One region of the Serpentinicella alkaliphila genome, then DNA from elsewhere that is predicted to be linked to it. Evidence: predicted binding sites of a transcription regulator. Region 1 holds the regulator's gene; the other holds the start of a gene.
The links. Region 1 encodes HrcA, which represses chaperone genes, less so after heat shock. Its sites were predicted from a motif close to TTAGCACTCNNNNNNNNNGAGTGCTAA; they were not measured.
Positions count from the first base shown of each region.

Region 1 (16,175 bases):
GAACCGCAACCTAGTTCTTTTCTTTTTCAAATTTATCATAAGCCTTTATAATCTTTTGTACTAACTGATGTCTTACTACATCCTTGTCTGATAAATAGCAAAAACCAATTTCTTCTATATCACTTAGAACCTGAATAGCATTTTTCAAACCTGAAAATTTACCTCTAGGCAAATCTATCTGAGTAATATCTCCAGTAATAACTGCCTTTGACCCTATTCCAAGCCTTGTAACAAACATTTTCATTTGTTCCTTTGTTGTATTTTGAGCCTCATCCAAAATTACAAAGGAATTATTTAATGTTCTTCCCCTCATATAGGCTAAAGGTGCAACTTCTATAACACCTCTTTCCATATATTTCAAATATTTTTCTTGGCCTAAAAGATCAAATAAACTATCATATAACGGTCTTAAATAAGGATCAACTTTATCCTTTAAATCTCCCGGTAAAAAACCTAGACTTTCCCCTGCCTCAACTGCAGGTCTCGTTAAAACTATTCTATTAATTCTTTGCTCCTTTAGTGCTTTAACTGCCATTGCTACAGCCAAATATGTTTTTCCTGTTCCTGCTGGTCCAATACCAAATGCAAGATCCTTTTTTTCTATTACGCTAATGTAGCTTTTCTGTCCTATAGTTTTTGGCTTAATGGGCTTACCCTTATGATTTATTAATATGGCTTCACCTAATAATTTATTAATTTCACTATTATTACCTTCTAAAACTAGGTTCATAACATAGCTTATTTTTTGACTATTTAAGCTTTCTCCTTCTTTTCTAATCTTAAATAATTCATTGATTAAACACCTTGCTATGGAAAGGCTTTTCTCCTCGCCAATTAATACTAACTCATCTTCTCTCAACACTATATTTATATTTAGGGTGCTTTCAATAACTTTTTTATTGCTATCAAAATCCCCAAACAATTCTCGAATAAATATTTCATCTTCAACTGGTAATCTTAATTGTTTTTCACTCAATGATTAATCCTCCCGTCAATAATTTATGATTATTTGTTTTCCTATTTCTTCTATTGTTTCTATTACTAAATCTAAATAAAGTACATCACCCTTTCGAGAAAAGTTTACTAGGGAATGCACCATTTCACTTTCTTCAGGAATTTTAGGGACTAACTCCTCAATTGCTTGCTCATGCAACTTATTTTTAGCCTCATTAATATCTACTTTAAATTCGTAATCTATAGCCTCATAATATTCATCGGTAATTATTTCTACAGGAAAATTTACTTTCTTCCAATTTAATAGGCTTTTAACATTACTCTCTACAACATAATTATTAAATGGTATGTTACCCCGACTAAAAGCTATGACCATATCCCCTATTTTAATAGTCCTTCTAGTAATCATTTTATCAGTTTTTTCTTTTTTTATCTCTATTAGATTCATATATTTAGTTGTTTCGTAGTAAGTCTTAGCAAAAACTTCTCCATATGCGTGCACATATATTGGGTTTTCTAGATTTTGTCTCTTTACAACACCTGTTATAAGTAAATCCCCAGGCTCTACTATATCCCCCACTTTGACCACCGCATCTCCATTTCTTGCTATAACTTTATGAATTACACCATTTGTTTTTGCTACTACATTAGTAGGAGTTTCTTTATCAATTTTTTCTGGTGGAAATACCTTTTCAACAACTTTAATTTTAGCAGTAATACCATTAATTTCGATACCCACCCATGATAGTTCGTTTATTTCCATTAACACATTGTTTTCTATATCCCTTAAATCTAGTCCATATCTATTTGTCCCTACTTTAAGCCCCGAATTGTACAAGGAACTCATTATTTCATCATTTGAAACTACCATATTTCCTTGAATTTCAATTCTATAAATAAAGCTTAATAATATAATTAAAAAACTTACAGAAAAAAATGCCCCTAGTAAAAGCATTTTTCTTTTTTTCACTCGACTAAACCAAAAGGGATATCCATTTTTATTAGCTATATATACTCTACATCCAGCTTTTCTAATTATTTTTCTTATGGCTTTAAATCCCTTTAAGCTTACTTTTGCTTCTAATGTCGTATAGTTTATTCTATTAATATCCCATAGAAATATTTGCTCCGCTATACAAATATTAATAAATTTTTCTAATGCTAATCCCTCTATCCTAATAATAACATAGCCTCTGAAATAATTCCATAATGAAACAACTAACATTGAAAACACTCCTTAATTGATAAATTCGACATTATTTATATTGCCGACAATTATAATCTCCTCTACAACTATATTTTTAATTACAAGATTGCTTCCAGTTATTCTCAAAACTCCACTTTTAGTATTTATCCTTATTCTTGTTGTTGTGTATTCTAAAATCCCTTTATGGTTTTCAATATATACTTGAAGTTGGCCAACTAATATAATTTTAGGTAAATCTAACATTACATCCTTCGGCAACTCTAAAAGTTCAGCCAAACTTTTTTTAATCTCAGTGTTTTTATTCAAATGACCCACCTCCTATATCAATTTTTATGCTTTTGAATTTTTATATAGACCTTTAATTGCAACAAAAATAAATACAAAAAAGGAGCTAAGATTTTATCTTAAACTCCTTCTAAGCTATTAGTTATTCTATTATAAAATTATCTACGCATACTTTTAGGTTTATCCAAAACTTCAGACATTATTATTGCCTGAACTATAGAATTAGGTGTAAAACTAAGTAACTCACCACTTAATTTTGATTCTTTTTCAAGTTCCATTGTCTCTACGTCTACCACTTTAAACTGCTTATTACTTTGTTGATAGTTTGTCAATCGATTTACTTGTTCCTTTGGCTTAGCCTCTTCCCTTAAATGATAGTAATTAGCCTCTATATCCTCAATAGTTTCGTATTTAAAGACTTCTCTTTCATCAGGTAGCCTTCGATTATTTTCATTTCCCTTAACCTTACGTTCCGTACGCCCAACAGTGTTTGATGTAGTGTTTTTTCTTGTATTTTGTCGTGTGTTTTGTCGGTTGTTTTGTTTTGTACTAGTTTGAGGCTGTGTAGGTATATAGGGTGGTCTTCTTTTTTGCCCACTCTTATCTTTACTAAACAATGAAGATATTATCGCAATGACGACAAACATGAGAATAGATTCCATATAAACACTTCCTTTAAATTAAGGCATTTAATTAGCTATTTCTTATCTTTATCCTTTGTAGAATCAGATTTAGTTATGTCAGATATAGATTCTCTCATACTAGTATCTGCTAATACATTTTTCATATTATAGTAATCCATAACTCCCATTTTACCGTCTCTTAATGCTGCTGCCAGTGCCTTAGGTACCTCAGCTTCAGCTTCAACTACCTTAGCTCTCATTTCTTCAACTGATGCCTTCATTTCTTGTTCTTTAGCTACGGCCATTGCTCTTCTTTCCTCTGCCTTAGCTTGTGCAATTCTTTTATCCGCTTCTGCTTGATCAGTCTGTAATTGTGCACCTATGTTTCTACCTATATCGATATCAGCAATATCAATAGAAAGAATTTCATATGCAGTTCCTGCGTCTAATCCTTTTCCTAAAACTGTTCTAGAAATCAAATCTGGATTTTCTAATACATCCTTGTGGGTTGCAGCAGAACCAACGGTTGTTACAATACCTTCACCAACTCTGGCAATAATAGTTTCCTCACCTGCTCCCCCTACTAATCTTTCAATATTAGCCCTTACAGTAACTCTAGCTTTTGCCATAACTTCAATACCATCTTTAGCCACTGCAGCTATTTTAGGAGTCTCGATAACCTTAGGATTTACACTAACTTGAACGGCTTCTAATACTTGACGACCTGCTAAATCTATTGCAGCAGCTCTTTCAAATTCTAGATTAATATCGGCTCTTTGAGCCGCTATTAAGGCATCTACAAGACTATTTACGTCCCCGCCTGCTAAATAGTGAGCCTCAAGCTTATCAATATTTAATTCTAATCCGGCTTTAGTTGCTTTAATTAATGGGTTTACTATTCTAATTGGTTGTACCCTTCTGAACCTCATACCTACTAATGTGAAAATACCAATTCGTACGCCAGAGAACCAAGCAGTAATCCATAAACCTACTGGTACAAAACTTAAAAAGATTGAAATGAAAATAAAAAATATAGCTATAAGTATAACAAAACTAATAATTCCTTGCATCTAAAAAACCTCCTTCAATTCTAGTTAATTTTTTTTACAATAATTTTTCTTCCTTCTACTTTAACTATTTTTACAGTACTTCCTTTTTCAACAAAGCCGACATCAGATACTACATCTAATATCTCATCACCAACTTCTATTGTTCCTGAAGGTCTTAGTAGGGTTAATACTACCCCCTCCTTACCAATTAAGTGACCATATTCCTTATTGGCCTGATACCCTTTTTCTTTAGTAAGATTCTCCATTAAGATTATTTTATCAAAAAATTTAGACCTTGACCCATATTTTAACAAAAGAATTAAAAATATTATCGACAATACTAGTGCTACAAATATGTATATCGTTGCGCTTCTAGCATCATTTGCAGCCATTACAATACTTATAATAATACTTATTATACCCCCAATACCTGGAACACCAAAACCAGGCACTACGGCCTCAATAAGCAATAATAAAATCCCTGCTAAGAAAATTATTAAAACCCCAGCACCTGTATTACCAGCAAGTATACCTCCAGCAAAATATAGGGCAAAGGCTATTAAGCTAATCGTTCCGCCTAGTCCAAAGCCTGCTGTAAATATTTCTATTATAAATCCAATAAAACCGATAGTTATAAGCATTGATGCTACATATGAACTTGATAATGCTTGTGCTAGTCTTACAGTAAAGTTTACATCCTTAACAATTATATTAGCATTTCCTATTTCTAGCTCTTCAACAATTGAAAAATAGTCTTTAGCACTAAACTCTGCTAAACCTAAATTTATGGCCTCCTGAGTAGTTAAATTTAAGAGCCTGCCTTCTTCAATGACACCGGGTATACTAATACTCCTATCTGCCATCGAAGCTATAAGATTAGGGTCTCTGTCCTTCTCTTCTGCAACACCTCTTAAGAGACTAGTCCACATGGAAAGGACCTTTTCTGTATTTGGTATTGTCTCTGCAGAGCCAATAGTTCCAGCAGGAGCCATAACGATAGTATCTCCGGATATAGTTAGTAAAACACCAGCAGATTCAGCTTTTGTATTCACAAATGAAACCGTAGGTATACTAATTCCTAATATTTCTTTACTTATTTCCTCTGCCGCATCAATTCTACCACCATATGTATCAATATCAAGAATTATTAATGCTGCATTTTGATCTCTGTTTATTTCACTAATTGCTTTACTCACATGGCCTGTAATCGCAGGATTTATTTCCCCATGAATAGGAATAACATATACATTGGTTCCAGTTGGCTGCCCACTTGAAAAGTATGGTGTTAAAGCTCCTAACAAAATAAATATGATATATGCTATATATCTTATTCTTTTCAATAATATCACCCCCATTTAGATTATAATATTTAAGTCTTATCTTTATTTATATTCCTTTATATTATTATTTAAACATTTATTAAATAAAATCCTTTTAAATCAAAAAAATAAAATAACCCGATTTAATCGGGTTATTATTAGTTTAAAGATTGTCTAACTACTTGATTAACTATTTTACCGTCAGCCTTACCTTTTACTTTAGGCATTACTGCAGACATTAATTTTCCCATATCTTTACTGGTATTAAAACCAGTTTCATTTATAGTCGCTATTACAATTTCTCTTACTTCTTCTTCAGACAACTGTTTAGGTAGATATTTAAGTAGTACTTCGATTTCACTTTCGCATTGCTCAACTAAATCTTGTCTATTGCCATTTTGAAACTCTTCTTTAGCATCTCTACGTTGCTTAAGTTGACGTGATATTATTTCTATAATATCTTCATCAGAAGCTTCAATACGTTTATCTACTTCCATTTGTTTAATATCAGAGCGAATCATAGTAATAACATTTTTACCTACAGTATCTTTGTTTTTCATGGCTTCTTTTAATTCATTAGTTAATCTCTCTTTGAGGGACATATTCTCACCTCTTTTTCATATATTAGAACTTTTTAGTGTTCTTTCTGCGCGCAGCCTCAGCTTTTTTCTTACGCTTTACACTTGGCTTTTCATAATGCTCTCTTTTTCTCACTTCAGAAAGAACGCCTGACTTCGCACATTGACGCTTAAATCTTCGCAAAGCATTATCTAAAGATTCATTTTCTCTAATCTTAATCTCTGACATATTTCTCCCTCCCTCCGCGAGCACCCGCTGTGCTTACCTATGTAATAGATAGTTAATATGCACGTGGGATCACTACAATACTTCGTTATTATACCTTAAATTCAGCTTATATGCAATAATTTTTTTAGCCTGGTGGCCACATTAATTGCCTTCCGCCTAATAAGTGAAAATGTATATGGCCAACAGTTTGTCCACCCATTTTGCCACAGTTGTTAACAACCCTATAGCCCTCTTCAGAAATATCCAAATCCTTCGCAATTTTATTTATTGCAGTAAACACATAAGGTATTATTTCCTTGTTATCTTCCTCTGTTAAATGATCAAAGGAAGCAATATGCTTTTTAGGAATAACTAAAACATGTTTAGGGGCCTGAGGACTTATATCATTAAATGCTACAACATAATTATCTTCATATACAATTGTAGCAGGAATCTCTTTATTAACGATTTTACAAAATAAACAATCAGACATCCATCCACCTCCTTACTCTATTGTTATTCCACATAAATAACATAATTCCTTCTTTGTTCCTATACGATTTTTCCAATCATAAAAGAATCTTTTACTTCAGTTAATTCAACCTTTAATATTCTACCCTCAATATTTTCATTAGCTGAACATAGAACCTTTATATAATTATTCGTAGTTCCCTCTATATAACCTTCTAATTCCTTAGAAGAACTTTCAAATAGTACATCTAAGGTTTTACCAAAAAATTTATTCATATATTCTAATTGCATTTCGTCCCCAAGCTTTATTAGCCTAACACTTCTTTTATGCTTTGTTACTCCATCTATTTGATCAGCATATTCTGCAGCAGGAGTTCCCTTTCTAGGTGAAAATTTAAACACATGAATCATACTAAAGTTCATTTCTTTTACAAAATCATATGTCTCATTAAACTCCTCATCTGTTTCACCAGGAAAACCAACAATAATATCCGTTGTTAGTGATACATCTGGATACACACTTCTAATAATTTTAACAATATTCCTATATTGGTCTGTAGTATACTTTCTATTCATTCTTTTTAGAACAGTATCACTACCACTTTGTAAGGATAGGTGAAAGTGATCACAAACTTTATTTAATTTACTGAGCTCTTTAAGAAAATATTCAGTGAATAAGGTTGGCTCTAAGGAACTTAATCTTATTCTTTCAAGACCCTCTATATCATTTACCTCTTTTAAAACATTTATTAATGTGTTATCATCCTTTAAATCCCTTCCATAGGATGCAACATGTATTCCAGTTAATACAATCTCTTTAAAACCATTCTCAACTAACTTTTCTATTTCATTAATGATTTCCGATTTTTTTCTGCTTCTAATATTACCCCTAGCATAAGGAATAATACAATAAGAACAATATTGATTACAGCCCTCTTGAATCTTTAGAAAGGCCCTAGTCTTGTCCTTTATTTCTTGAATTGACATTTCTTCGAACTCTCGTACCTGCATAATATCTTCAACTATATTAATCCTATCGTCTACCGTACATTCTTCTACTAAATCCACAATTTTGTTTCTATCGTTAGTCCCAATTATAATATTAACTCCTTCTATTTTCGCAACTTCCTCAGGGGCTGTCTGAGAATAGCATCCTACTACAGCAATGATAGCATCGGGATTAATCCTTTTGACCTTTCTAATGAACTGCCTTGATTTCTTGTCACCAACGTTAGTTACGGTACAAGTATTAATAACGTAGACATCAGCTGCTTCCGTATCGTCCACAATATCATAACCATTACTTATAAATCTTTCACTCATTGCCTGTGTTTCGTATTGATTAACTTTACAACCTAATGTATGAAAAGCAACTTTTTTCACTTATTCGGTTCCTCCTAAATCTCCTAGTGAATACATTAAAGCACTTATTAAAGCTGCACCAGCAGTTTCTGTTCTTAAAATACGTGGCCCTAATGTAATCGTTTCAACTTTAATATTTTCAAGTAATGATATTTCCTTATCATCAAACCCACCCTCTGGGCCTATCCAAACACCTATATTTACAATTGACTCTACTCCACTATATTTCTCTATAACCTTTTTTAAACCTATATTAGATTCCTTTTCATAGGCTAAAAGGTTTAAATCATAATCATTTACTCTTTGTATGGATTTTTTGAATGTTATTGGCTCTTCAACATTAGGCACTATCCCTCGCTTACTTTGCTTAGCAGCCTCTTGCACGATTTTTTCCCATCTTTCTCTTTTCTTCTCAGCATCCTTATCATTACTAAACTGGACTATAGTTCTTTCAGAAATAATAGGTACAATATTCTTAACTCCAAGTTCTGTAGCCTTTTGTACAATATAATCCATTTTTGTACTTTTAGGAATAGATTGGAATAGAGTGATGTTTATATTTGATTCAGTTGTAATCTTTTCACTGCTTATAATAGTAGCTAGAACTTCATTTTTATTAATATCGCTAATTTCCGCAATATATACGTATTCCATACCATCACTAACTTCAATTTCATCTCCGTTATATAGCCTTAAAACCTTAGAAATATGTTTTACATCCTCATCAACAATTGTTATTTCATTTTTATCCCTATTTATTTGATTAGGAGAAACAAAAAATCTATTCATTCATTTCATCCTCTACTTTAGCTGTTATTGCAGCCCACTCACCCTTTGTGTTCACTTCTATAACCTTAAGTCCATTTTCTTCTAGGCTATCCTTAACATCATTGATTTTGTCTAATATAATTCCTGAAGTTATAAAAAGTCCATTATTGTTTAGATAGTTTTTAATATCCCTACTTAAAAGAATAATAATATCAGCTATAATATTTGCAACTACTATATCAGCTTTGTCAGTTATAACATCCATAAGATTACCATGCTTAACTTCTACGATGTGTGAAACTTCATTTTTTTCAACATTTTCTATAGATACATGTACCGCTACCTTGTCTAAATCTATTGCTACAACTTTTTTTGCACCTAATTTTGCAGCAGCAATTGATAATATACCGCTACCACAACCAATATCAAAAACTGTAGTATCTTCTTTAACTGCTTTTTCAAGCCCTTCTATACACATCATAGTTGTTTCATGGGTACCTGTACCGAAAGCCATACCTGGATCAAGATCTATTACTAAATCTTCACTCAGTGGAGAATATTCCTCCCAAGTCGGTTTTATAACTATATTTTTACCAATTCTTGTAGTCTTATAATACTGCTTCCAAGCATTTGCCCAATCATTTTCATCTACAATATTAGTAGTTACCTCTCCTAACCCAATATCAAGTCCGTAATTAGGTAAGTATGCCACAAGATTTTCAATGATTTTAAGTTTTTCCTTAAGATCTGCAGTCTCTGATAGGTAACCCTTTACTAAAGCCCCTTCGAATCCTATATTATATAGTGATTCATCTACATAATCCCAGCTCTTTTCTTCATCACTCACAAAATTTATATCGTTTGGGTCAATAATTACTACACCCGTTACACCAGCGTCATATAAAATATTAGAAACTGCATCAACTGCCTCTGTAGTAGTTTTGATTGATACTTCAATCCATTTCAAACTATCACATCCTTAATATATTATTAGTTTAAAGATTTTATTGTTAAACTTATCTATTAATTACAAATATTAATTATATACTATGATTCTCTAAAATTGAAACATTATATACCAAAATTTAAAATATTGTTTATTATCTTGATTTATCTTATATGTACTGAAAAAGTCCTTAAATGATTAATTAACGCTAAAGTCTGTTAATATACATTTAAGAACTTTTATAAATAAGTCTATTTCAAAGCCTCTTTCACTTTTTCAAAGAAAGATTTTCTTTGCTCATGTACATCTTCACCGCTTTCAGCAGCAAATTGTCTAATAATATCTTTTTGTCTTTCAGATAACTTTTTAGGTACCTCAACAACTACTTTAACAAACTGATCTCCCTTACCATGTCCTTTTGGATGGACAATACCTCTACCCCTTAGTCTAAATACTGTGCCAGACTGTGTACCCTCAGGTATTTTATATTTTACTTTGCCTTCCAGCGTAGGTACTTCTAATTCATCACCTAATGCAGCCTGTGCAAAAGTAATCGGTATTTCACAATATACGTTATATCCTTCTCTTTCAAAAAGATTATGGTCCATTACACGTATAACTACATATAAGTCCCCGTGAGGACCACCCTTTAGACCAGGCTCACCCTCACCTCTCAAGGATATAACAGAACCATTATCTACACCTGCAGGGATTTTTACCTTTACTTTTTTCAGCTTTCTTTCTACCCCTTTACCTCTACATGTAGAACATGGTACTTCAACTTGCTTACCTGATCCGTGACATTTCGTACAAGGTCTTACATTTACAATTTGACCTAGGGGGGTCCTTTGAACAAATCTTACTTCTCCGGAACCATTACAGTCAGTACAAGTTTTGACTGATGTACCAGGCTTAGCCCCAGTTCCATCACAAGTATCACAGGTTTCATCCTTATGGAACTGTATAGTTGTTTCTGTACCAAAGGCTGCTTCTTCAAAGGTTATTGTAGTTTCATACTTAACATCTGCACCTTTTTGTGGACCACGATTTCTTCTGCCAAAACCGCCGCCACCAAACATATCAAATATATCACCAAAAATATCTTCAAAACCTGCTCCGCCACCAAAGCCCTCAAAACCACCCTGTCCATTCATCCCTGCATGGCCAAATTGGTCATATCTTTGTTTTTTATCTGGAGAGCTTAATACCTCATAAGCTTCGCTTACTTCTTTAAATTTAGCCTCTGCGGATGCATCACCTGGATTTTTATCAGGATGATACTTCATAGCTAGTTTTCTATATGCCCTTTTTATATCTTCTGGACTTGAGCCTTTATCAACACCAAGCACCTCATAATAGTCTCTCTTACTCACTATTTCACCACCTCATTCACTTAGTTAGCAAATAGCAACTACGAAGACACCCCCCAAGGGGTGTCCTCACTTGCTAATTATTTTGTGTCATCATCATTAACTTCTTCATACTCTGCATCTACAACATTCTCATCTCTATTTTGTTGTCCTGCATCTCCAGCATTTTGAGCCTCTGATGCCTGTTGATACATTTGCTGTGAAATAGCATGGAATGCGTTTGTTAAGTCTTCAATTGCTTTCTTTATTTCATCTACATTATCTGTTTCAACTGCTTTCTTTAATTTCTCAACTTCAGCTTTTACTTTTTCTTCATCTTGCTTAGCAATTTTACCTTCTGCTTCTTTTAAAGTTTTTTCAGTTTGATATATTAAAGAGTCAGCTTGATTTAATGTTTCAATTTTTTCTTTACGTTGCTTATCTTCCTCAGCAAATTTTTCTGCTTCTTTGATTTTAGCCTCAATTTCAGCATCAGATAGATTAGTTGAAGCAGTAATAGTTATTTTTTGTTCCTTACCTGTTCCTAAATCTTTAGCAGACACATTAACGATACCATTTGCATCAATATCAAAGGCTACTTCTATTTGAGGTACTCCTCTTGGAGCTAATGGTATTCCTGTTAATTGGAATCTTCCCATAGTTATATTATCTGCAGCCATTTGTCTCTCACCTTGAAGAACGTGAATATCCACTGCTGATTGATTATCTGCAGCTGTTGAGAATACTTGGCTTTTCTTAGTTGGTATAGTAGTATTTCTTTCGATTAGTCTCGTAAATACTCCACCTAGAGTTTCAATTCCTAGGGACAGAGGAGTTACGTCTAATAATAATACGTCCTTAACTTCTCCAGTTAATACCCCTGCCTGAATTGATGCTCCAACAGCAACACACTCATCAGGATTAATACCTTTATGCGGGTCTTTATTAGTTATTTTCTTTACTGCATCTTGCACTGCAGGAATTCTAGTTGAACCTCCAACTAAAATAACTTTATCAATATCCCCTGCTGATAATTTAGCATCTCTCATAGCATTTTTTAATGGTCCAATTGTTCTTTCAACTAAGTGAGCAGTTAACTCATCAAATTTAGCTCTTGATAAATCAATGTTCATATGTTTTGGACCTGTATTTGTAGCTGTAATAAATGGTAAGTTAATGTTAGTTGTCATTGTGCTCGAAAGCTCTTTTTTAGCCTTTTCAGCAGCTTCCTTTAATCTTTGAAGTGCCATATTATCTTGTCTTAAATCAATTCCCTCTTGCTTTTTAAACTGCTCTGCTAAGTAGTTAATAATAGCCTCATCGAAATCGTCTCCACCTAGATTATTATCTCCATTAGTAGCTAAAACTTCGAATACTCCATCCCCTAGCTCTAGTATAGAAACGTCAAAAGTTCCTCCACCTAAGTCATATACTAATATTTTTTGTTGAGTATCTCCCTTATCTAATCCATAGGCTAAAGAAGCAGCAGTTGGCTCATTAATAATCCTTTGAACATTAAGCCCTGCAATTTTTCCCGCATCTTTAGTTGCCTGTCTTTGGCTATCTGTAAAATACGCTGGAACTGTAATTACTGCATCTGTTACTTTTTCTCCTAAGTAAGCCTCAGCATCTGCTTTTAATTTTTGAAGTATCATAGCAGATATATCTTGAGGTGTATATTCTTTACCATCAATATTTACTTTATGGTTGGTTCCCATATGTCTTTTAATAGATATTATTGTTCTATCAGGGTTTGTAACTGCTTGTCTTTTTGCAGGCTCCCCTACGATTCTTTCACCATCTTTTCCAAAAGCAACTACTGAAGGTGTCGTTCTATTTCCTTCTGAATTTGGGATAACAATTGGATCCCCACCCTCTAACACAGCAACACATGAGTTTGTTGTTCCTAAATCTATTCCAATTACTTTACTCATATATATCCTCCTTCAATTTTATATTTATATATTTATATATTTATATATTTATATATTTATATATTTTTATATTTTAAAATTTAACTAAGTTATTATGCTGATACTTTAACCATTGCAGGCCTTAACACTTTACTATGTATTGTATAACCCTTTTGATACACTTCTATAACCGTATTAGATTCTACATCTGACTCTTCTTTCATAACTGCATGATGAAGATTTAAATCAAAGGGCTTATTTAAGGCCTCAATTTCCTTAATACCATGTTTATCTAATATATCTAAAAACTGCTTTAATATTAACTGTATTCCTTCAGTAAAGCTATTTGTAGTGTCTTTTTGTGAGTCTAATGCCCTTTCTAAGCCGTCAATAATATTTAACAAATCAATAGCAAGTTTTTCAACTCCATATTGATATATTTCACTTTTTTCTTTTTCAACTCTTTTTTTATAGTTTATGAAATCTGCCTGAAGCCTTTGATGTCTATTTTGAAAATCTATACTCTCTAATTCCTTTTCCTTAAGTAAATTCTTTAGATTCTCAATACTTTCTGCCTCCTGTTGATCCTTCATCTCTTCTTGAAAAGCCTCTAAATTGCTATCAGCATCCATTTCTTCTACTGATATCTGATTATCCTCTTTAATATTTTCCTCAAACATTGCTAAACATTCACCTACCCTTTTCAAATTATAATACAAAGATAGAGTGCAAAATGCAATGCACTTCGCACTTATTATTTATAGCTTACTGCCTAATTTATGGCAGAAGCTCCAATTACTTTAATAAACAAATCTATTTATATCTTTTTCTTAATAAATCATTTATATACTGACTAACTTGAAGCATTACTCCTGCAACATTTGAATAATCCATTCTAGTTGGGCCAATAACACTTAACCATCCGACAGTACTACCATCTAATTTATATGTGGCTGTAACTAAACTACATTCCTTCGCCTCTTCACAGCTATTTTCACTTCCAATAGAAATCGTTAATCCCGAATCACTAGAACCAGTTATTAAGCTTGACAGTGTTTGTTTTTCCTCTAACAACTTCAAAAAGGCTTTTGCTTTTATTAAGTCATTGTATTCAGGAAAATTAAAGATATTTGTTGCTCCACTCATAAACAATTCAAATTCATCCCCAGATTCTAAACCACTGAATATATCAGGGAAAATAGATTGAACTAAGCTTTCGAATTCGCCCATCTCTGTTTTTATGTTTAGAACTATATCGTTTTCTATCTCTTTTATAGTCTTGCCCTGTATCTTTGCATTTATAATATTTGATATTCGTTCTAATGTATTATTATTTACCTTTTCACTCAGCTTTAAAATTGGATTTTTCACAATTCCTGTATCTGTAACCATTACTGCAAGAACCTTTTCACTATCTATTGGGACAAGCTGCACATGTTTAATTTTATTTTCCTTAATATGAGGTGCCAAAACAACAGAAGTATAATTAGTAAGTTGAGAAATTATCTTTGAGCTATACTGTAGTAATTGTTCTACCTCACCAAACTTCTTCAATAAATCCACTTTCATTTGTTGCCTATGGTACTCTGCTATTCTTTTAATCTCCATTAAATCATCCACATACAATCGATAGGCCTTATCTGAAGGTATCCTCCCTGCAGAGGTATGAGGTTGCTTTAAAAAACCAAGCTCTTCTAGGTCAGACATTTCATTTCTTATGGTGGCTGGACTTATTCCAAGTTCATACTTTTTAGATAATGTCCTTGAACCCACAGGCTCTGCCGTTTGGATGTAATCATGAATAATAGCTTGTAATATAGTTAGCTTCCTATCATTTAGTTTCATATTATCACCCTATTTTTTATTAGCACTCTTATTTGTTGAGTGCTAATTATTCTGACTATAAAATATCATTTCAGAAATTATTTGTCAATACTAAAATTAGAATTTTTAATCCAATAATAATTGTTGGAAAACAATGTTAGATAAAACCAGCCCTGATTCAGTCAATTTAATAACTTCATTGTCATATGCTATTAGTTTTTTCTCTTTTAATTCTAATAATATATCTCCATATATATCCTGTGGAGTCTTACCAAATCTCCTCTTAAAATCTGATATATCTATACCTTCAAGAAGTCTAAGTCCTAAAAACATAGTTTCACTTATTTCATCATTTAATGTAGTTTTAATCTCTTCCATTATCGGAAGTCTGTTATCTTTTAAAGACAACATATATCCAGTGATATCATTGATATTACTATACCTTACCTTATTTACATTAGAGTGGGCTCCTGCTCCAAACCCAATATATTCACCATTTAACCAATAATTTATATTATGCCGACATTCATAATCTGGAAGTGCAAAATTAGATATTTCATAATGTTTATATCCACTATTTCTTAAAAATCTAATACCCTCCTCATACATCTTTAAATCTGTATCTTCATCCTGCTGTGCAATCTTTTTTTCTTCTACCCAAGTATAAAAAGGAGTTTCCTCTTCGATTATAAGGCTGTAAGTAGATATATGTGGTATTTTTAGTTTTATTAGCTCAGATAAACAGTGTATCCACTGATCAACAGTTTGGCCAGGCAAAGCAAAGATTAAATCTGTGTTAATATTTGTAAAACCAACTTCCCTAGCCTCTCTAACATTTCTCAAATAGTCCTCATAGCTATGAATTCTACCAATAAGCTTTAAGGTCTCATTGTAACAGGACTGTAGACCAATACTTAATCTATTAATGCCTAAATCATAATATAGCTCTAACTTCTCCTTATTAACAGTGCCAGGATTAACCTCTATAGAAATTTCAGCATTCATTTCTATATTGCAGTTTTTCTTTAAAGCATCTATTATTTTTGTAATACATTCATTATTTAATAAGGACGGAGTTCCTCCACCGATGAAAATGGTCTTTACCATATATTTAGAAAGCTTATGCCTATATAACTCTATTTCTTTAATTAACATATCTACATAAGTGTCCATCAATGGCTCTTTACCGCTATATGAATTAAAATCACAATAAAAGCACTTCTGCTTACAAAAAGGTATATGAATATATATACTTACAGGTTCCAACTTTTCACCGCCCGCCCATTAATAAAATATATAAATAAAGTAATATATAATTA
Region 1 is NZ_CP058648.1:2,943,165-2,959,339, forward strand. It holds gene HZR23_RS15025 (PhoH family protein) at 11-976, opposite strand; gene yqfD (sporulation protein YqfD) at 992-2,179, opposite strand; gene yqfC (sporulation protein YqfC) at 2,192-2,467, opposite strand; gene HZR23_RS15040 (hypothetical protein) at 2,605-3,108, opposite strand; gene floA (flotillin-like protein FloA) at 3,144-4,139, opposite strand; gene HZR23_RS15050 (NfeD family protein) at 4,160-5,458, opposite strand; gene HZR23_RS15055 (GatB/YqeY domain-containing protein) at 5,596-6,039, opposite strand; gene rpsU (30S ribosomal protein S21) at 6,062-6,244, opposite strand; gene HZR23_RS15065 (histidine triad nucleotide-binding protein) at 6,369-6,716, opposite strand; gene mtaB (tRNA (N(6)-L-threonylcarbamoyladenosine(37)-C(2))-methylthiotransferase MtaB) at 6,776-8,077, opposite strand; gene HZR23_RS15075 (16S rRNA (uracil(1498)-N(3))-methyltransferase) at 8,078-8,845, opposite strand; gene prmA (50S ribosomal protein L11 methyltransferase) at 8,838-9,791, opposite strand; gene dnaJ (molecular chaperone DnaJ) at 10,022-11,146, opposite strand; gene dnaK (molecular chaperone DnaK) at 11,221-13,053, opposite strand; gene grpE (nucleotide exchange factor GrpE) at 13,146-13,712, opposite strand; gene hrcA (heat-inducible transcriptional repressor HrcA) at 13,846-14,877, opposite strand; gene hemW (radical SAM family heme chaperone HemW) at 14,983-16,122, opposite strand.

Region 2 (16,175 bases), 460 kb from region 1:
GAGCTATCTGCTAGAACCGGCATTAAAATTATTGGGGTACCAAAGACTATAGACAATGATATTGTTGGGACAGATATGACTTTTGGGTTTTCTAGTGCAGTTGATATTGCAACAGATGCTTTGGATAGGCTTCACAGTACAGCGGAATCTCATCATAGGGTAATGCTTCTAGAGGTAATGGGAAGAGATGCTGGTTGGATAGCTCTTCATGCAGGTATAGCTGGTGGTGCTGATATAATAATTATACCAGAAATTGAATATAGTCTAGAATCAATTGATAAAAAGATAAAAGACAGGATAAGTAGAGGAAAGACTTTCAGTTTAATAATTGTATCAGAAGGTGCAAAAACATTATCCGGTGAACAGATGATAAAAAGGGGCATAGGTGTAGACGTATTTAATATACCACGTCTAGGTGGCATTAGTAATTGGTTGGCTAGTGCTATAGAGGCTTATTCTGGTGTAGAAACTAGAGCAACTATTTTAGGTCATTTACAAAGGGGTGGATCACCAAATAGCTTTGATAGGGTTTTTGCTACCCAACTAGGAGCGAAAGCAGCTGAATTAATATTTGACCGTAAGGAAAATGAAATGGTTGTTATAAAAGATAATAAAATTGGTAGTATTTCTCTAAAAGATGTAAAAGGAACAAAGTTTGTAAGTTTAGATGATCCTTTAATTAAGACAAGTAGAGATATTGGGCTATCCTTTGGAGATGATTAGAAAAGAAGTCTACTATAAACTACTTATGTTAACTTAGACTTGAGAGTTGTAAAGTACAGTAGTTTAAACTAATAATTATTTTTAGTTTTCTGAACTCAAAATAACTAACATAAGGATAAAAAAGGCTATATTGATAGTTATAACTACAAGTATAGCCTTTTGTATTTTAAGGCTTGCGTATTTATACAATGAAGTGTACAGTTTTCTGCTTTCAGAGCAAGTATAATCAATAATGTAAGTTATTTAGAAAATTTAAAAAATATAGTTAGTAATTATAAATATTGGGTATTCATATAATAATCATTTTTATCGTGAAGCTACATAGCATAATTATAGGAGGTCATAATAATGCAAAAATTCAATTCATCTCAGACTATTGGAGAGATTGTAGCTATAATACCCGAGGCAGATAAATTATTTATGGAGTACGAAATAGATTCTTATATATATGAGTATATTACTTTAGGAGATGTAATTGAGCAGAAAAAACTTGATAAATGTGAAGTACTAGAAAAACTAAATAATATATACAACAAAGATTCTAAAAAATGCGATGCATTTAAATTCATGGAAATGTCACCATGCCAGATTGCAGATAATATTATAAATAATCATAATAATTCTATATGTTGTAAGCTCCATGAAGTTTGTAATTTGTTAAGTCATGCGTTGGAAACTAGTGGACCAGAACCAAATAATTTAATGAGTATTAATGATAAAATAATTAAATTACAAAATGCCCTGCAGCAGGCTATGGAGAAAGAACAAAAGCTGATAGGGACAAATATCAATAAATTCGATTGTATGCCCTGTTTTGAACATAGTTGTATGAGTGAGTTACTGAATGAAATTGAAATTGAAAATAACGTGGTAGATTATACGCTAAAGGATATCAAAGAGATTTCTAGGAATTGTAGAATACCTAAGAGTGAGTTCGCATCCTATTGGCAAATTGTTAAAATATTAGAGGAATTAAAAGATAGTATGGTCAAAAAAAGTAACAATATGAGTGATCTTTTTATTTAGAGTGTTTAATTTTGAAAACTGCAAGTAGCCTCCTTTATTGGAAAGGGCCTGGAGTAATGAAGTGAATTTCTCTTGGCTCTTTAATTCTTTACTTGTAATGTATAATATAATTAATTTCAGTTTATTTGGATATATATTTGTTAAATATAATAACGTATATTAAATAGAACTGATTAGAAGATATTGACTGGAATAAAATAATAGTCTATGGTTATAGATATAGATAATCATCTATATAACATATAAAAAGTTTAATTAAGATTAAAAAGGAGAGGTTTATATGAAGAAAATGATTATTTTTGAACCTGCAATGTGTTGTTCTACTGGGGTTTGTGGCCCATCTGTAGATGAAGAACTGTTAAGAGTTACGACAGTTATAAATAATTTAAAAAGTAATGGAATTATTGTTGAAAGATATAACTTAACTAGCAGCCCTCAAATGTTTATCGATAATAAATTAATTAATGAAATAATTAATAAAGAGGGTGTTGATGCTCTCCCAGTGACTGTAGTAGATGGTGAGGTTGTTAAAACAAAAGAGTATCCAACTGATCTAGAGTTTTGTGATTTTCTACATGTGACTGAGCATAATCTTATGCCAGCTAAAAAATCCTGTGAAGCATGCAGTTTAAAATGTGGGCATTAGGGTCTAGTAATAGATAAATGCCTTAAATTAATGAAGAATATTATTAGTTAAAATGGTAGGGTTAGAATGGTACTAGCCCTACCTAATATTTTTTTGTATTTAGATAGGCATTAAAATGATTTAAATATAAGTATACTATGCCTAAGTAAGAATCAAAGCTAAGTTGAGATTCAAAAAATATTTTACTATTTTTTGGTTATATTTTTATAAATATAGTTGCAAAATACAATTATTGCATAATATAATTATTGTAGGAGGTGATTAATGTTGAAAGATATAAAAGCTTATGAAAAACTTAGGGAAATAATAAGAATCTTTGAAAGAAATCTTGGAGCATTAAAGGCAAATGAAATTACTTGCTGTGGAATTACGATGGCTCAGTGTCATGCGTTAGTAGAGATTGGTAGAGCAGAGAATATTTCATTAAATGAATTAGCCAATATATTAGATTTAGATAATAGTACTATGAGTAGAACAGTAAATGGCCTAGTAGATAATGGGTATGCTAAAAGAGATATAAACCCTAAGGATAGAAGGTATGTCACTATTTCTTTAGAGGAAAAGGGCTATGGACTTTTTGAGGGGATTGAGAGTGAGATGAATGAATATTTTAAGAAGGTGTATGAAACTATACCAGAAAAGAAAAGGGATCAGGTCATTGAGAGTTTAGAAATTCTGTTGAAATCAATTAAAATAAATGATTGTTGTAAATAATAGGTTATTTTGAAAAGGGGGGTATAAATGTGGGAATTAGAAAGAAATAAAGATAAGTGCTGTTCTAATGAAAAAGAAATAGACAGTAGTTTAAGTTTTCAAAATCCAAATAGACACTGGATTGTCGGCGAAATTTATACACCAATTTGTAAAGTGTTGCAGGTTTCAACTAAGCTGACTATTTTTGACACAATTTACTCTTGGAAGGTTCGCTGGGGAATAAATAGGATGAATTACAAAGTTGATCCAGGTATATATTGTATTGGAAATCCAGATGACAAATCCCCAGTACTCGTTACTGCAAACTATAAGATGAGTTTTGATATGTTGAGAAAAGAATTAAGTGATAAAGATGCTTGGATATTAGTTTTGGACACAAAAGGAGTTAATGTATGGTGTGCTGCTGGTAAAGGAACTTTCGGAACCGATGAGCTTGTAAGTAAGATCAAAAGTACTAGGTTGTTAGAACTTGTTTCTCACAGAACTATAATTTTACCTCAACTAGGTGCACCTGGTATCTCCGCCCATGAAGTGTACAAAAGGACTGGTTTTAAGGTAATATACGGACCTGTCAGGGCTTCAGATATAAAAGAATTTTTAAAGAATAATCTGGTTGCAACGCCACAAATGAGGAAGGTTAATTTTAATATTTTTGATAGATTAATTTTAACTCCAATTGAGATAGTAAATTTAATAAAACCATCTATCTATATAATAAGTACGGCATTTTCTTTGAATTTACTCACTAATACTTTTTTTAGCATTGAACTTTTTTCTGTAATTGATTTGTGTGGATATATTGGGGCATTAACAATAGGATGTATAATAGTGCCACTTCTTTTACCCTGGATACCAGGGAAATCCTTTGCCTTTAAGGGTTGGTTATTAGGACTATCATGGGTATTGCTTTTATTAGCTGTAAACAATTCAATGATGGGTATACTAAGACAACTTAGCTATATGTTAATTTTCCCGTCCTTATCTGCATTTGTAGCCGTTAACTTTACAGGCTCATCAACCTACACATCCTTCTCTGGAGTAATGAAAGAAATGAAAATAGCTATACCATCAATTGCAATTAGTATGGTAGTAGGTATTTTCCTATTAATTTTAGGTAGTATAGTATAAAATAAGGATGGTGAAACTTGTGGAGCATAAATATTTAAAAAATGTTGTAACATTATCTTTAGATGTAAACCAATGTATAGGGTGTAATATGTGTATTAATGTTTGTCCTCATGAAGTATTTACTACTAGTGATAAGAAGGTCCAGATACATAATAAGGATAAATGTATGGAGTGTGGGGCTTGTGCAAAAAATTGTCCAGTAGCTGCAATTGATGTTAAATCTGGAGTTGGGTGTGCATATGCAATCATAGTTGGGAAGATAACAGGTAGAGAGCCGGATTGCGGTTGTAGTGATGAGATAGATTGTTGTTGATGAAAATTTGCAATAAAACTATTGACAAATATGATAAGTTTGGTAAATTATTATTAGCACTCTTATTCGCAGAGTGCTAATAAACTTAACGAAACGTTTCTATGGAAGGAGAATGGATATGATAAAAAAAGAATTTAAAGCTGAATCTAAACGATTATTAGATCTAATGATTAACTCTATTTATACTCACAAGGAAATATTTCTTAGAGAACTTATTTCTAATTCCAGTGACGCTATTGATAAAATGTATTATAGGGCATTAACAGATGAAAATATTACATTTAACAAAGATGATTATTACATAATGATTACAGCTGATAGAGATAATAGAACTTTATCAGTACTTGATACTGGAATAGGTATGACTAAAGAAGAGCTTGAGGAAAATTTAGGTGTTATTGCGAAAAGTGGTTCCTTCGCATTTAAAAAAGAAAACGAATTAAAAGATGGATTTGATATTATTGGGCAGTTTGGTGTTGGATTTTACTCAGCATTTATGGTAGCAGAATCTGTAACTGTAGTAACTAAAGCATTAGGTAGTGATCAAGCTTATAAATGGGAGTCTGAGGGGGCAGAGGGTTATACTGTTGAGCCTGTTGAAAAAGAGTCTGTCGGTACAGAAATAATATTAAAAATCAAAGAAAATACAGAAGATGAATTTTATGATGAGTTTTTAGAAGAGTATAGATTAGGCTCTATTATTAAAAAATACTCAGATTTTATCAGATACCCTATTAAAATGGAGGTAACTAAGAGAAAGCTTAAGGAAGGATCTAAGAATCAATATGATGAGATAAAAGAAATAAAAGTTATAAATAGCATGATTCCTATATGGCGTAAAAATAAAAATGAGCTAACTAAGGAAGACTATGAAAACTTTTACACAGAGAAGCATTATGGGTATGATAAACCATTATCCTATGTTCACATCAGTGCTGATGGGGCAGTTAGATATAACGCTATCCTATATATTCCAGAAAAAATGCCATTTGATTTTTATACTAAGGAATATGAAAAAGGTTTAGAGCTCTATTCTAATGGAGTACTAATTATGGATAAATGCGGTGAGCTAGTTCCAGATTATTTTAGCTTTGTAAAAGGAATGGTGGACTCTGAGGATTTATCATTAAATATTTCTAGAGAGCTACTTCAACATGATAGACAACTAAAAATAATTGCTAAGAGAATAAAAGAAAAAATAAAAAGTGAATTAATTTTCCTTCAAAAAGAGGAAAGAGAAAAGTATGAAGAGTTTTATAAAAGTTTTGGAAGACAGCTAAAATATGGGGTTTATACAGATTTTGGGCAACATAAAGAAACTCTTCAAGATTTATTAATGTTCTACTCTTCAAAAGAAAAGAAAATGGTAACTTTAGATGAATACGTAGAAAGAATGAAAGAAGATCAAAAATACATTTATTATGCCTCTGGAGATTCTATTGAAAGAATAGATAAAATGCCTCAAACTGAATTTTTAAATGAGGAAGGCTATGAAATATTATATTTTACTGATGATGTAGATGAATTTGCAATAAACATATTAATGAATTATAAAGAGAAGGAATTTAAGTCAGTTTCAAGTGGAGACCTAGGCATTGAAAGTAAAGACAAGGAAGAAAATGAAGGAAATGAAAATAAAGAAGTATTTGAATATATGAAAGAACTTTTATCTGAAAAGATAAAAGACGTAAGACCTTCAAAAAGATTAAAAAATCACCCTGTATGTCTAGCTAGTGAAGGTGAAATCTCTATTGAAATGGAAAAGGTTTTACGTGCAATGCCAACAGGCCAGGAAGTAAAGGCTGAAAAAATATTAGAAATTAATGTTAATCACGAAGTGTTCAAGGCTTTACAGGATGCTTTTATAAATGATAAAGAAAAGCTAAAGGTATATACAACTGTACTATATAATCAAGCACTTTTAATTGAAGGTTTACCAATAAATGATCCAGTTGAATTTACAAATAATATTTGCAAATTAATGTCATAAGGTTAGTTAAAAACCACTATTGAATTTACTAAAGTTTAATAGTGGTTTTTTATTTTTTAATAGTTTTTCTTATTTCAAGAAGGATTTAATTTTGATTTTATAGAATAGTAAAGTATACTATATATAAATGCGAGGATGAAATATGTCAAGTTATATAACAACTTTTACAAAAAAGAGATTTAACCCTATAACACCTGAGGAACAATTAATAGATATTAAAGATATCGCCCATGCCTTGTCTTTAATGACGAGAGCGAATGGACATTTTAAACATTTTTATTCTGTAGGACAACATTGTATAAATTGCTATAAGGAGGCTAGAGAAAAAGGATATTCGACTGAGGTTCAATTAGGATGTCTACTTCATGATGCTAGTGAAGCCTATATTTCGGACATTACTAGACCTGTAAAAAGACACTTGCCTGAATATTTAATAATTGAAGGACAAGTTCAGAGGGTCATCTATGAAAAATATAATTTAGATAAATTAACAATAGAAGATTTTAAAATTATTGAGGAGATAGATGATACAATATTACATTACGAGTTTAAAGAACTAATGGGTGTAAAAATATTTGAACTAGAGCCTCCTATCGCGTTAAAGCATGATTTTTCTTTAAAAGGTTTTCAAGAGATTGAGGACGAATATTTAAAAATTTTCTATAAACTTTGCAATTGACTACTTAAGTAGTCTTTTGTATTTAATTATTAACTAGATAATTTACTAGATAATTTACTAGGGAGGACAAAATGATATTACTAACAGGTATGTTTTTTCTTTGTAGTATTATATATGCTTGTATAGGTACTACGATATATAGAAACGATTATAAAAATAGATTAAATAAGCTTTTCTTTGTATGTTGTATTAATCTTTCAATTTGGGCCTTTGTTTTTGCCCTAATTAATCATGTAACGGATGTAGAAACAGCCATTCTTCTGAGAACATATTCTGCTTTCTTCTGGGGCTCATTTTATAGTATGATGCTACATTTTTTTATAGTTCTATGTAATAAAGATAAATATTTAAAAAATGCTATGTATTATATATTAATTTATATACCTTCTTTAATAACAATCTATATAAATGTGTATGTGAAGCCAATAACAACCGCAGAGATTGTGCCGATAAAGCTAGGTTGGGCTTTTATTAACACTGATGGTGGGTTTATATATAACCAATTTCATTCTATATACTGTATTACATATATTATTTTAAGTGTAGGTTTACTTTGGAACTGGTCGAAAAACACAAAGATAAAGCGTGAAAAATATCAAGCCAGAATTATTATATTTTCACTTGTTTTAGTTACACTATTTGGGTCTATAACCGACATAATACTACCTAGTTTAGGAATTGCTTTACTTCCGTCTATTGCAATTATATTGATGCTTATTCCTGTTAGTGGCATATGGTATTCAATTAAGAGATATAAGTTAATGAGTCTAAATCCACAAAATGTTTTACTTGGTGTACTAAAAACTATGGCAGATGGTGTTTTAGTTGTAAATCGTAATAATATAATAGTAGATACGAATGAAGGGGCTAGCAACCTCCTCGGATATAGGGAGAATGAGTTATTAAACAGTGATATTGAAATTATATTTGGGGATATTAAGCAGATGTTACTAGATGATGACTACAGTAGCTTTGAACTGAAATTGATAAGGAAAGATGGAACTCCTATTCCCGTTTTATTTTCTCTATCAACTTTAAAGGATGAATGGGGAGATAAGTTAGGTTCAGTTTGTATTTTTCAAGACATATCAAAAATAAAGAACTATCAAAAGAAATTAAAAGGGGCATATGACCATCTAGAAAAAAGAGTGCACGAAAGAACAATTGAACTTAGAAATGCAAATGTCGAGTTAGAAAGAGAAGTAGTAAAACGTATTAAAATGGAAAGGGAAATCAGAAAACTTGCACTCAATGATCATTTAACAGGTTTACCGAACAGGACGTTCTTTAATGAAAGGCTAAAAAAGGCTATATTAGAAGCACAGGAGAATAGTTTTTCTTTATCTGTACTTTTTCTAGACTTAGATTTATTTAAGATGGTAAATGACACATTTGGTCATACTTGGGGAGATGAACTTTTAAAAATTGTTTCATCTAGACTACAGCTAATTTTAAGGGATGTTGATATTGTTGCTAGAGTTGGTGGAGATGAATTTATAATACTATTAAGTGGGCCCGTTGATGAAAATTATACAAAGGAAGTAGCGGAACAGGTTTTAGAAGCAATAAAACAGGCATTTAAATTTAATAACAATGAAATATATATTACTGCAAGTATAGGAATAGCAATGTATCCAACTGATGGCAAAGATGCTGACTCACTTATAAAAAATGCGGATATAGCTATGTACAAATCAAAGGAGTTAGGCAAAAATAAATATCAGTTTTGTGACTATTTTATGAAAAACTCAGTTTATGAGGAGATGAAGCTTACAAATTACTTATATCAAGCTTTAGATAGAGATGAGCTAATACTATGCTATCAACCCCAGGTCAATACAATAACTGGTGAGATTATCGGAGTTGAAGCACTAATTAGATGGTATCATCCTCAGATTGGATTCATTAGTCCTAAACACTTTATTCCAATTGCTGAAAAAACTGGACTTATTGTGGCAGTTGGCGAATGGGTGCTAAGAACCGCCTGTAGACAAAAGAAAGAGTGGCTAGATAAGGGAATTTTAGATGTACCAATTGCAGTAAACTTATCAGTTAATCAATTTGTAAATAACAGTATAGTAATTCAAATAGAGAATATATTAAATGAAACAGGTATTAACCCGTCCCATTTAGATATTGAGGTAACAGAAAGAATTTTCATGAAGGACAGTGAGTATGTTATTAGGACATTAGAACAACTAAAGTGCCTAGGAGTAACTATTTCTATTGATGATTTTGGAACAGAGTATTCTTCTTTAAATTATTTAAAGACCTTGCCTTTAGATAAGATTAAAATTGCGATGGAATTTGTAAGAGGCATAGGTAATAATGAAAAAGATGAAGCGATAATTAAAGCAATGATTATCTTAGGTAAAAGTTTGGGCTTAGAGGTTATTGCAGAAGGCGTTGAAACAAAAGAGCAATTAGAATTTTTAGAGGATAATCTTTGTGATGGTATACAGGGATATTACTTCTATAGACCGATGCTCGGAGATGATCTAGAAAAGATAATGTCGGTTAATGATTCGGAAATGATTGTCTCATAGAACTTATTAAGTATTAAGAAAAACAATGTAATACTGTTTAAATACTTAGCAAATGTTTATTAAGTATCAAAACATATGAAAAGGAAGAATATCTATTAAAGCTTCCTTTTAAAATTGAAGATAACTTTTATGTAGGTATCATATCTTTATTTGTTTGTCTTGCCCAATGACGATGCTGTGCAATTGCGTTAATAAATTCTGTTGTAAAACTACTCATATCAGTTATATCTCTTGAAGTAACTAAGCCTGAGTCAAATACAACTTGCGATTTGCTTTCAGGTTCTTATAAAGTTACTGCCTTTATGGAGGAGCCAGTGATTACAACATCTACACCCTCATTTAATGCACCAATGGTTTTAGCGTACTTAAATGCTTCATTTAAAAAGTGTAAGGTATCACCTTAGGACTTTAGTGTATTTACATTTTGTTGACCACCTGGTATAAAAACACCATCATATAAAATCGAGCATGCTGTTATATATGTTTTGTTAACTTCATGTTTCTCTCTATCTAAGCCTGTTAACATACCTAATTTCATACTTATAATATTTGCGTTTATTCCACTGGCGTTGATTAGTGACATAAACTAGGATAATTCATTTGAATTAAAACCATTTTCAGCAAGGACTATAATTTTTCTTGTTTGAGTAACCCTTATAGTATTTTCCTGACTGACTGCTGGCGACTTAATGGTTATAATGCTATTATTTAGTGCTGCGGGAGGGTTAACACCTATTCCCATTGCAATCTGCTGAGCTAGCTGTCCATCTACATTATTAAACATTTCAACCTACCCGTTCTTTTATCTTCTGCATATCTTGTACATTTCCAACTTCAAAGTGAAAGGATTCAATAATATGTTGCTTCTCAGCACAAGACATACTATTCCAAAAGATAGTAGCTTGACTAAAGTTATCCATAAAGCTGTCACTTCTTTCACGAATCTTACGTCCATGTACTGACTCTTGATAGTGTATATATCCACCTTGAGCCTCTGAGGCTGGTTTAGGGTCATTTGCTTGAATAGAATTTTTAGAATAACTTACTCGTCCACGGTCTATTGTCATGTGATTGTATCCATCACGTTGATTGTTATGTATTGGAGCAATAGGTTTGTTTATAGGGATCTCATGGGAATTTGTACCACCTAAACGAATTAGTTGAGTATATAAGTATGAAAAAAGTTTACCCTGTAATAATGGGTCATTACTAAAGTCTATGCCTGGTACAACGTGTCTAGGATGGAATGCAACTTGTTCAGTTTCTGCAAATAAGTTGTCTACATTTTTATTTAATGTTAGTTTACCAATTATTTTTACAGGAATGATTTCTTCTGGGAAAAATTAGTTTGGATCTAAAATATCGAAATCAAAATTTAATTCATCTTCTTCTCTATCAACTGTACTCCTAATTCATACTCAGGTAGTCTCCATTATTTATCGCGTCATAAATAACTCTACGATGATAGTCAGGGTCTTTACCAGCTAACTTTTGGGCTTCGTCCCATACAAGAGAGTGAACACCTAAGAATGGTTTCCAATGAAATTTAACAAATCTTGCTTTACTCTGTTCGTTTACAAATCTAAATGTGTTTACTCCAAAACATTCCATCATTCTATAGATTCGACGTATAGCCCTATTGGATAATAGCCACATTATCATATGGGCGGTTTCTGGTGTGTTAACAACGAAGTCCCAGAAAGTATCATGTGCTTTTAAGAATCGTCCGTATTTGATACTTTAACGGCTTGATTAGTAGTAAGCTTAGTACCACTATGATTAACTGTATATGCATGTAGCTGTTCATTCTTTGTTTTTCGTTTGCTTCAATATTGTTTTGTGGTTGATTTTTATTCATATTTTACAGCCCATAGCATAGTTTTCCACTTCATTTAAGTATGCTTTGGTAAATATATCCTATACTTTGAATTAAATGGGTGGAACAGGAAATTACCAAAATTTAAAATAAGTATTTATACTTATAATCTCTCATTATGCTATAATAGTTGGATGTGAGTACATAAGTTTTAAGTATTTGTGAAAAGCAGTATGCTATACTGTGGTATAATTACTTAAAAAGGGAAATTATAAATAATAAATAAACATACATATAAGGATGATAAATTATGTCTAAATTTTTACCGATAAGTAAGGATGATATGAGAGAGAGAGGCTGGGACCAACTGGATTTTGTTCTTGTTTCTGGTGATGCCTATGTTGATCACCCCTCATTTGGAGCAGCAGTCATAGGAAGAATACTTGAAAATAGAGGATATAAAGTTGGTATTATAGCACAGCCACCATGGCAAAACAATGAAGGATTTAAGAGTTTAGGTAAACCTAGACTTGGATTTTTAATAACAGCTGGAAATATAGATTCGATGGTGAACCATTACACAGTATCGAAAAAGACAAGAAACGATGACTTATATTCACCAGGTGGAAAGTCTGGGTATAGACCTGACAGAGCATCACTAGTTTATTCCCATAGAGTTAAGGAAGCATATAGCGATGTACCAATAATCCTTGGTGGAATAGAAGCTAGCCTAAGACGTTTTGCCCATTATGATTATTGGACAAACAAAGTCAGAAGGTCATTACTATTAGACGCTAAGGCAGACTTAATAGTTTATGGAATGGGAGAGCGTCAAATAATAGAAATAGCTGAAGCTCTAGAAAGTGGACTACCCGTTAATGAAATAACTTTTGTAAAGGGTACTGTTTATAAAACGAAGGATAAGGATAGAGCTTATAAACCAATTATGCTTCCCCATTATGATGAAATATTAGAATCTAAAAAGAAATATGCGGAGAGTTTTATGCTTCAATATAACAATATGGATGCAATTGTTGGAAAACCACTGATTGAGCCATATAATAACTTTTTTGTTGTACAAAATCCACCCCACGAGCCTATGAGTCAGTCAGAGCTAGACAATGTATATTCTTTACCATATATGAGAACCTATCATCCTATTTACGAGTCAATGGGAGGAATACCAGCAATAAAGGAAGTTAAATTTAGTCTTACAAGTAATAGGGGTTGTTTTGGTAGCTGTAACTTCTGTGCATTAACATTCCACCAAGGAAGAGTTGTTCAATCTAGGAGCCATAAATCAATTATATCGGAAGCAGAGAAAATGATATGGGATCCTGAGTTTAAAGGATATATTCATGATGTAGGTGGGCCAACTGCAAATTTTAGGGATAGGGCATGTGATAAACAGGTAAAGCATGGGGTTTGTAAAGATAAGCTTTGTTTATTCCCAAATCCATGTAGTAAATTAAAAATTGACCATAAGGATTATTTGAAACTTCTAAGAAATCTTAGAAAACTTCCAAATGTGAAAAAAGTTTTTATTAGGTCAGGTCTAAGATATGACTACTTAATCCATGATAAAAATGATGAGTTTTTTAAAGAATTATGTAAGCACCATATAAGTGGACAGCTTAAGGTGGCACCGGAGCATATTTCTGAAGAAGTTCTTAATAAAATGGGGAAACCGAAAAGGGAAGTTTATGATAAGTTTGTAAAGAAATATAAAAAGATTAATGAAGATCTAGAAATGAATCAATTCCTAGTTCCATATCTAATGTCTAGTCACCCAGGTTCAACACTTAAGGAAGCAATTGAGCTTGCTGAATACTTAAGGGACTTAGGTTATATGCCTGAGCAAGTACAGGATTTTTATCCAACGCCGGGTACTTTATCAACCTGTATGTACTATACGGAATTAGATCCTAGAACTATGGAAAAAGTATATGTACCTAAAACACCACATGAGAAAGCAATGCAAAGAGCTCTAATTCAATATAGGAAGCCTCAAAACTACGATTTAGTTTACGAAGCACTTATTAAAGCAAATAGAAGGGATTTAATAGGCTTTGGAAAAGAATGTTTAATAAGACCTAGGAAACCTTCAGATTCTGATGACAATAACTATAGAGGAAAGGGTAAAACAACGAAGGATAGTTCATCCTCAAAATCTAGAAATAAGAAAGATAATAACGTAAAAGATAGAAGTAATAACAAAAAAGACGATAGAAATAGAGATAAATCTAGAGATAACAAAAATAAGAATAGTAGAAGCAGTGCTACGACAAAAGGTACAAACCAAAGAACAGATAATAAGAAGAGTAGTGTACCTAATAAATCAAATAAAGGTAAGCGAAGATAAGATAATTTCAATTAAACATTATAAAAATAAGGAATCATATGTTGGTTCTTTATTTTTTTGATCAGTTATATTTAAAACTTATTTTAATATCTATTTAGTGAAGACCTTTAAGTGATTAAGAGAAATAGGAAAATATTAAGTTTTCATTTTAAGGCTCGAAAGTGTAATATAAGAGAGTATTTATTGTAATTTAAAGGAGGAAAAAGATTGAAAAAACTTGGTATTATTGCATTTTCAATTTTATTTATTGTACTTTTAGTATTTACAGATTATATCCTAATGCCCGTATGGTTATTAAACCATTCTTTTACGTTATTTGTACTATTAATATTTGCAGTTATTATATCAGTAGTTACAATTTCCTTATTAAGAAATAAAGTAGCATATTCAAGTTTAATTCTAGTTGCATTAGTAATAGTTATAATGGTGGTTCAATTTTTTAGAAGTAGTAGTATATTTAAACATCAAGAGAAGCGTTATTTAATTGGAGATATTAAAGAGAAGGAATTCAATTTAGAAATTTCTCCAGTTGATTTATCAAAGCTACCAGAGGTTACACCAAGAATGGCCCTTAACTTAGGAGATAAACGTCTTGGGGAAGACTTGGCCTTAGGAAGCCAAGTAACTTTAAAGGAGTTTTGGGCAAATCATGTGGATGGTGAGCTTTATTACGTTGCACCGTTAGCACATTCTGGTTTTTTCAGATGGAGGGACAATAAAGAGGGCACACCCGGATATGTCATAATTAACGCAGCTAATCAGAGAGAGGTTAGATTAGTTAAGGAAGTTAATGGGGAGCCAATTAGAATAAAATATCAACCAAGTGCTTATTTTAGTGATGATCTTTATAGAAAAATATATAGGTCTGGATATAGAAATGTTGGATTAACTGACTTTTCTTTTGAATTAGATGATAATTTTAATCCTTACTGGGTTGTAACTTTATACAAAAACAAGGTAGGTACTTCTGGAGCAGACCCAATAGGTGTTCTAATTATAGATCCACAAACTGGAGATATCGAGGAATATAGCTTAGAAAATATGCCTGCTTGGGTTGATCGTGCAATACCTCAATATATCGCGATAGATCAAATAAATTATTGGGGAAGATTAGTAAATGGATGGTGGAACCCTTCTAAAAGAGGGATGCTACAAACTACTGAAGGAACAAATACTGTGTATAATGAAGGTAGAAGCTATTTTTACACAGGCGTAACATCTGCTGGGGCTGATGAATCAACCATAGGTTTTATGCTCGTAGATACTAGAAGCAAAGAAACAGTCCTTTATAAGATTTCTGGTGCCACTGAAACCTCTGCTATGAGATCAGCTGAGGGGGCTGTACAGCAATTCGAGTATGATGCTACTTTCCCGATACTAATAAATTTAGAGGGTGAACCAACTTATTATATGACACTTCTTGATAGACAGGGCTTAATAAAACAATATGCCTTTGTTAATGTTAGGGACTATAGTATTGTTGGTATAGGGGAAACTAAAAATCAAGCAAGTTCTAATTATGTAAGTAGACTAAGAGATAGGGGACAATGGACACCTATTGAAAATGTGTATGATGAAGTAAATTTAGAAGGTAGAGTAGTTAGAGTAGGGAGTTCTATTATAGACGGAAGCACTTACTATTATATTCTTCTTGATACTATGAGAGAAAAGATTTTTATAGCCCCACTAACTATGAGTAATCAATTACCTTTAACTAAAGAAGGGGATAGGGTGAATATAAGCTATTATGATAGTCCTTCTGGTAATATTAATTTATCAAGATTTAACAACTTAGAGATAAGACCTAATAATTAAATTAAAATTAAGGCCACTCATTTTTGGGTGGCCTAGTTAATTTCCAACATAAGTGGAAATAATACTTTATAATAATTGATTAGTGGAGGTTAAATAGTTAGGTATAAAATTGAAAGTTAAAATAATAATCTCTTCTGCAATAACACTTATAACAATGCTTTTGGTATTTGGATGTACAGCTGAAAATACAATTGTGAAAAAGGTAGATTCACCTAGTGGTGAGTACGTTGCTTATCCCTTTATAAGGGACGCCGGAGCAACCACTGACTTTAGTACCCAGGTTTCTATACTGAAGAAAAGTGAAAAATACAACAATAGAGCTGGAAATATATTTATAGGTAGTGGTTCTGAGTTTATTAATATATATTGGGAAAGTGATAATAATCTAGTTATTGTACACGACAGAGATAAGAGAGA
Region 2 is NZ_CP058648.1:2,486,161-2,502,335, forward strand. It holds gene HZR23_RS12640 (6-phosphofructokinase) at 1-723, shown strand, start outside; gene HZR23_RS12645 (hypothetical protein) at 1,072-1,749, shown strand; gene arsD (arsenite efflux transporter metallochaperone ArsD) at 2,030-2,395, shown strand; gene HZR23_RS12655 (MarR family winged helix-turn-helix transcriptional regulator) at 2,660-3,109, shown strand; gene hgcA (mercury methylation corrinoid protein HgcA) at 3,137-4,237, shown strand; gene hgcB (mercury methylation ferredoxin HgcB) at 4,257-4,550, shown strand; gene htpG (molecular chaperone HtpG) at 4,669-6,540, shown strand; gene HZR23_RS12675 (phosphohydrolase) at 6,683-7,219, shown strand; gene HZR23_RS12680 (EAL domain-containing protein) at 7,291-9,765, shown strand; gene HZR23_RS17245 (type 1 glutamine amidotransferase family protein) at 10,166-10,303, opposite strand; gene HZR23_RS17250 (hypothetical protein) at 10,352-10,549, opposite strand; gene HZR23_RS17920 (catalase-related domain-containing protein) at 10,551-10,832, opposite strand; partial or broken gene HZR23_RS17925 (catalase) at 10,845-11,093, opposite strand; gene HZR23_RS17610 (catalase) at 11,173-11,427, opposite strand; gene HZR23_RS12690 (YgiQ family radical SAM protein) at 11,892-13,943, shown strand; gene HZR23_RS12695 (cell shape-determining protein) at 14,151-15,758, shown strand; gene HZR23_RS12700 (DUF5412 family protein) at 15,868-16,175, shown strand, end outside.
Region 2: a site for HrcA is predicted at 4,604-4,630, ahead of htpG (molecular chaperone HtpG). Genes of this name have one in related genera too.